2 linked regions of the Antarctobacter heliothermus genome follow. The main gene of each other region encodes a partner of the protein of the gene in region 2 in a complex. Links are inferred from orthologs where the notes say so. Each region holds a gene or a part of one and is shown on either strand. Other genes may lie near its edges.

Region 1 (3,004 bases), 840 kb from region 2 along the record:
CCCGAAGAGGTCACGCCCGAGGCCTTTGTCGACGTTCCTCAGAAACGGATCGCATTCGATTTTACCTATGACGGGATCATGCGCAGCTTTGAGGACAGCAAAGCCCGCCTTGGGACCGACAAGATCGACATATTGTTTCTGCACGACATAGACGCCGGGGCGCATGGCCAAGCCTTTGAAGACAACAATCTGCGCCAGCTCTTCACGCTGGGTGGCTACCAAGCGTTGTCCCAATTGCGCGAAGCCGGCCAGATCGCGGCCATCGGTGCCGGGGTCAACACCTGGCAGATTTGCGAACGCCTGCTGGAAGAGGCCGATTTCGACGGGTTCCTGTTGGCGGGTCGGTATACATTGCTGGAACAAGAGCCGCTTGAGCGGTTCTTGCCGCTTTGCATTGAACGGGACGTGGGAATCATTCTGGGCGGTCCCTACAACTCTGGCATCCTTGCCACGGGCGCGGTCGACGGTGCGCGGTATGACTATGCGCCCGCGCCAGAGGACATTCTGCAACGGGTGCGCAAGCTGAGCGCGGTTTGCGACGCCCATGATACCCCGCTGATCGCGGTGGCCCTGCAATTCCCGCTGGGCCACGACGCTGTGAAAACGGTCATTCCCGGCGCATCTACGCCCGACGAAGTCCGCCAGAACGTCGCCATTTTCGACCACACCGTCCCCGCAGCGCTATGGTCGGATCTGAAGTCCGAAGGCCTGATCCGCGCAGATGCGCCCACTCCACAGGACATTGACGCTAGGGTGTGACGGGTGCCGCCTGATCTACGGAACAGGCGCAACGGTACGGGGAATGCTACCCCGGTCCCATGCGATCCAAACGATCTACCAAAACGTCAAAAGACCCGGCCATTTAAGGCCGGGTCTTTGATACAGTGGTGAGCCGTGATGGGTTCGAACCATCGACCTACTGATTAAAAGTCAGTTGCTCTACCAGCTGAGCTAACGGCCCACTGTGGCGGCCTAACTATGAATATGCCCGGTCCGGGTCAACCCAAAAAATCGGGAATCACACCGCGAATTTCATCGCCACGCCCCGGACACTGGAAAGCACGCGGTTTCAGGCGTATATGCCCGCTCATGGAACAGACACCTTCCCCCCTGCCCTTCATGAAAATGCACGGGCTTGGCAATGATTTCGTCGTGATTGATTCGCGAGAACGTGAGGCGATTCTCACGGCCAGCCGCATTGCGGCCATCGCCGACCGGCACCGGGGCGTCGGATTTGATCAGCTTGCCGTCATTTCGCTGCGCGCGGGTCTCCCGCATCTGACCTTCTACAATGCCGACGGCTCCACGTCAGCGGCCTGTGGCAACGCCACCCGCTGCATTGCGCGGCATCTGATGGACGCCAGCGGCGACAGCCGGCTGAGCCTGACCACAGATCATGGCACGCTGAGTGCGGTCGACGCCGGGGGGGGCCTGACCTCTGTCAACATGGGGCCACCACAACTGGAGTGGGCCGACATCCCGCTGGCCGAGGAAATGGACACTTTGGAATTGCCGATTGAGGGCAGCCCCACCGCCACCGGCATGGGAAACCCGCATTGCACCTTCTTTGTCGAGAACGCAGAGACTGTGGCGCTGGATCAGTTTGGACCGCGCTACGAACACCATCCGCTGTACCCGCAGCGCACCAATGTTCAGGTCGCCAGCCTGATTGGTCCCGATCACCTGCGGATGCGCGTATGGGAACGGGGCGTTGGTGTTACATTGGCCTCCGGCTCATCTTCCTGCGCCACCGCCGTGGCTGCCGCCCGACGTGGGTTGACAGGGCGCAAGGTACAAATCGACCTTGATGGCGGCACGCTACATGTGGACTGGCGCGACGATGGCGTTTGGATGACCGGCCCAACCGCCCACGTCTTTGACGGGCAATTCACACCCCAATGGCTGGATGCGAACCCATGAGTGCCCCAAAATTCACAACGCTCGGCTGCCGTCTCAACGCCTATGAGACGCAGGCCATGAAGGATCTCGCAGAGGCCGCTGGCGTTGAAAATGCCGTTGTCGTGAACACCTGCGCCGTCACCGCAGAGGCCGTGCGCAAAGCCCGGCAGGAAATCCGCCGCTTGCGCCGCGAAAACCCCGACGCCCGGGTGATCGTCACCGGCTGCGCTGCGCAGATCGACCCCGACAGTTTTGCCGCAATGGAAGAGGTCGACGCCGTCATCGGCAATACCGAAAAGATGGCCGCTGACACTTGGAAAGGCATGGTAGCCGATTTTATCGGTGAAACAGAGGCGGTGCAGGTCAATGACATCATGTCCGTGACCGAAACCGCTGGCCACCTGATCGACGGCTTTGGCACCCGCAGTCGCGCCTATGTGCAGGTCCAGAATGGCTGTGATCACCGCTGCACCTTTTGCATCATCCCCTACGGTCGCGGCAACTCACGCTCCGTCGCGGCCGGAGTTGTGGTGGATCAGATCAAGCGCCTGCGCGATCAGGGCTACAACGAGGTAGTCCTGACCGGTGTCGATCTGACCTCATGGGGGGCCGATCTGCCCGGAGAACCACGACTTGGCGATCTGGTCATGCGCATTCTCAAGCTGACCGATATCCCGCGCCTGCGCATCTCTTCGATCGATTCGATCGAAGCGGATGACAACCTGATGCAGGCGATCGCGACAGAACCTCGACTGATGCCGCATCTGCACCTGTCGCTGCAACATGGCGACGACCTGATCCTGAAACGCATGAAACGCCGCCACCTGCGCGACGACGCGATCCGGTTTTGCGAAGAGGCGCGCAAACTGCGCCCAAACATGACCTTTGGGGCGGACATCATTGCCGGGTTCCCGACAGAGACGGATGCCCATTTCGAGAACTCGATGAAGTTGGTGCAGGACTGCGACCTAACGTGGTTGCACGTCTTCCCCTATTCCTCGCGTCCCGGCACGCCTGCTGCCCGCATTCCGAACAAGGTGAACGGCACCGTGATCAAAGAGCGCGCGGCGCGCCTGCGCGCCGCTGGTGACGGCCGGGTACTGGC
Region 2 (3,273 bases):
TTCGGCGACATCTTTGAACGCATTCGCGCGCAATATGTCGAGGAGGTTGATGAAAAGGACCTGATCGAGGCAGCCATCAACGGGATGCTCACCTCACTTGATCCGCATTCGGGCTATTTGGCCCCCGAGGATGCCGCCGACATGCGTGTGCAGACTCGTGGTGAATTCGGCGGTCTGGGCATCGAAGTCACGCAGGAAGACGGCTTTGTCAAAGTGGTCTCGCCCATGGATGGCACTCCGGCAGACGCGGCGGGCATGGAGGCTGGTGATTTCATCACCCATGTTGACGGCGAAAGCGTGCTGGGCCTGACACTGGATGAAGCGGTGGACATGATGCGTGGGCCGGTCGGCTCTGAGATCGTGATCACCGTGGTGCGCGAAGGCGTCGAGGAACCCTTTGATGTCTCAATCATCCGCGATACCATCAAGCTCACTGCGGTGCGGACCCGTACAGAGGGTGAAACCGTGGTGCTGCGCGTCACGACCTTCAACGACCAGACGTTTGCCAACCTTGCCGATGGACTGGCCAAACAGGTCGAAGAAGCGGGCGGCATCGACAAGATCAACGGCTTTGTCGTCGATCTGCGCAACAACCCGGGTGGCTTGCTGAATCAGGCGATCATGGTGTCCGATGCGTTCCTCGACAAAGGTGAGATCGTGTCGACCCGTGGCCGCGATCCCGCCGATGGCGACCGCTACAACGCCCAGCCGGGCGATCTGGCCGAAGGCAAGCCGCTGGTGGTGCTGATCAATGGCGGCTCTGCCTCTGCGTCCGAGATTGTCGCCGGTGCGCTGCAGGATCACCGCCGTGCTATCGTCGTGGGCACCAAATCGTTTGGCAAAGGCTCTGTCCAGACGGTGATGCCGCTGCGCGGCAATGGCGCGATGCGCCTGACGACCTCGCGTTACTACACACCCTCGGGCCGGTCGATTCAGGCGCTGGGCGTGTCGCCCGACATCGTGGTCGAACAGCCGCGCCGTGATCCCAACGCGGTGGAAGAAGAAGAACCCGCGAACCCGTTCCGCCGCACCGAGGCGGACCTGCGCGGCAGCCTCGACAACGACTCGCTGACGCCGGAAGAGATCGAGCAGATCCAAGCAGACCGCGCCAAGGCAGAGGCCGCCGCCAAACTGCGTGAAGAGGATTATCAACTGGCCTACGCCATCGACATCCTCAAGGGGCTGTCGGCTCTGGCACCCAGGGACTGACGCGACACCTTTGACGATTTTGAACCGGCGGCCTTTGGGTCGCCGGTTTTTCTTTGACTGCCACCGGGGGCAAGACAGGCGCTAATCTTAGTGATCCGGCCCTGAAACGGGGGTTTCGAACAAACCGCCCCTGCGCTAGCTTCCCTGCAAATCAACCCGACGAAAGCCCGCCATGACCCCCGAACAGATTGCCGCCTTGCCGTATCGCCGCAACGTTGGCGTCATGCTGGTCAACACCCGGGGCCAGGCCTTTGTCGGCCAGCGGATCGACAGTGACATTCCCGCTTGGCAGATGCCACAGGGCGGGATCGACAAAGGCGAAGATCCCAAGGATGCCGCGCTGCGCGAACTTGAAGAAGAAACCGGCGTGCCCCGCGACCTTGTCACCGTCGAGGCCGAAACCGATGGCTGGATCGCCTACGATCTGCCGCATGACATCGTGCCAAGGATCTGGAAAGGCCGCTACAAGGGACAGGAACAGAAATGGTTCCTGCTGCGCTTTCACGGCACGGACGATCAGGTGCGTCTGGACGCCGACGATCATCAGGAGTTTTCCGAATGGTGCTGGATGTCGGCGGACGAGGTGGTCTCGCAGATCGTGCCGTTCAAACGCATGGTCTACGAACAGGTGATCAACGCGTTCCGGAAACATCTCTGATGCGCTGGCTGACATGTATCCTGTCGCTTCTGGCAACCCCAGCGTTGTCCTTGTCTTGCCTGCCGCCAGACCCAGTGCGGGATTTCCATGCGGCGGATACAGCTGACACACGATGGGGCATCGCGGTCGGACGGCTCGACTTTGACGAAAACCGGCTGCCCAAGGTCGACTGGAACCGACAAGATGCGGTGCCGCCGCAAACCGACTTGCGCGCCACGATGGTCGGCCACGCGCTGGACCCTAGCGGCTACAACACGGTGTTTCAGGCCAACGTGACGCTGCGGGTGCTGTGCTTTGGCCCGTGGTGCGCCGCCCCCAAAAGCGGTGCCCGCTACCTGGCCTTCATCAAACACGAAAACGGTATGCGGGTGGTGCAGGCTGAACCCTGCGGAAATTGGCTGTACATCAACCCGCGTCGCGAAGATCTCGACCGCGTTCACAAATGCCTCGTCGGTGGTCCCTGCGCAGAGCGCGACTTCTAAACCAAACTGCGGTCCCGGCTTCTTCTGTCCTAAAATATCCCGGGGGGGCCGGGGGCCAGAGCCCCCCGTCGGATCGCCGGGCCGCAGGCACGGCGAAACCGCTCACAGACTTAGCGCAAACGTTTGAGGATCGCGGGTGAGGCATAACCGTCCGGCACCAACCCCTTTGACTGTTGAAAATTGCGCACCGCCTCGACGGTGAGCGGGCCGATCTTGGCGTCGATCCCTTCGGTGTCAAACCCCGCTGCGGTCAGACGTTTCTGCAACTCGATGCGCTCCTGAAAGGTCAACGCCCGGTCCTCGCGTGGCCAGCTACCGCTGAACGGGGCACCGCCTGCAATCCGGTCCGCCAGATGGCCCACGCCGATCACATAGGCGTCGGCGGTGTTATAGGTCTCGATCACCTCGAAATTTTCAAAGATCAAAAAGGCCGTGCCCTGATGGCCGGCTGGTAGGAGCACAGAGGCGGGACCGAAGTCCTTGACCGGCTCACCGTCCACGCCCACCACGCCTTTGCGTGCCCAGGCAGAGGGCAGGCGGGTGACCTCGCGCTTGGCCTCCAGATAGTCGAAACCTTTGGGCAGCGTCACCTCGACCCCCCAAGGCACGCCCGTCTTCCAGCCGTTGGCTTTCAGGTAGTTGGCGGTGGACGCCAGCGCGTCGGCGGGATCGTCATCCCAGATATTGCGCCTCCCGTCGCCATCGTGATCGACGGCAAGCCGCTGGAACGATCCCGGCATGAACTGCGTGTGCCCCATGGCCCCGGCCCAGGATCCTTTCAGCCTGTCGGGTGTCGTGTCGCCTTGTTGCAGGATCTTCAGCGCGTCGATCACCTGTTCCTCAAAGAACTCCGCGCGCCGCGCATCATAGGCCAGGCTCGCCATGCTCTGGATGACCGGGGTTGATCCGCGAAAGGTGCCATAG

Evidence for each region.
Region 1: the proteins of ANTHELSMS3_RS06995 (region 2) and dapF are in contact, whole or in part, in a solved structure (PDB 5YGU), measured with the Escherichia coli proteins. The link is inferred for Antarctobacter heliothermus from one-to-one orthologs.

The regions. Positions count from the first base shown.
Region 1 is NZ_CP022540.1:646,542-649,545, forward strand. Bases 220-3,004 are described here. They hold dapF (diaminopimelate epimerase), read left to right. Parts: upstream 220-1,089; coding sequence 1,090-1,920; downstream 1,921-3,004. Other genes in these bases: ANTHELSMS3_RS03115 (aldo/keto reductase), read left to right, coding at 220-759; mtaB (tRNA (N(6)-L-threonylcarbamoyladenosine(37)-C(2))-methylthiotransferase MtaB), read left to right, coding at 1,917-3,004. Also shown: more of ANTHELSMS3_RS03115, read left to right, coding at 1-219. UniProt on the Escherichia coli protein: Involved in the succinylase branch of the L-lysine biosynthesis and in the biosynthesis of the pentapeptide incorporated in the peptidoglycan moiety. Catalyzes the stereoinversion of LL-2,6-diaminopimelate (L,L-DAP) to meso-diaminopimelate (meso-DAP).
Region 2 is NZ_CP022540.1:1,486,154-1,489,426, forward strand. Bases 167-3,124 are described here. They hold ANTHELSMS3_RS06995 (RNA pyrophosphohydrolase), read left to right. Parts: upstream 167-1,381; coding sequence 1,382-1,867; downstream 1,868-3,124. Other genes in these bases: ANTHELSMS3_RS06990 (S41 family peptidase), read left to right, coding at 167-1,209; ANTHELSMS3_RS07000 (hypothetical protein), read left to right, coding at 1,867-2,349; ANTHELSMS3_RS07005 (lytic murein transglycosylase), read right to left, coding at 2,460-3,124. In the rest of the region: more of ANTHELSMS3_RS06990, read left to right, coding at 1-166; more of ANTHELSMS3_RS07005, read right to left, coding at 3,125-3,273. UniProt on the Escherichia coli protein: Master regulator of 5'-end-dependent mRNA decay.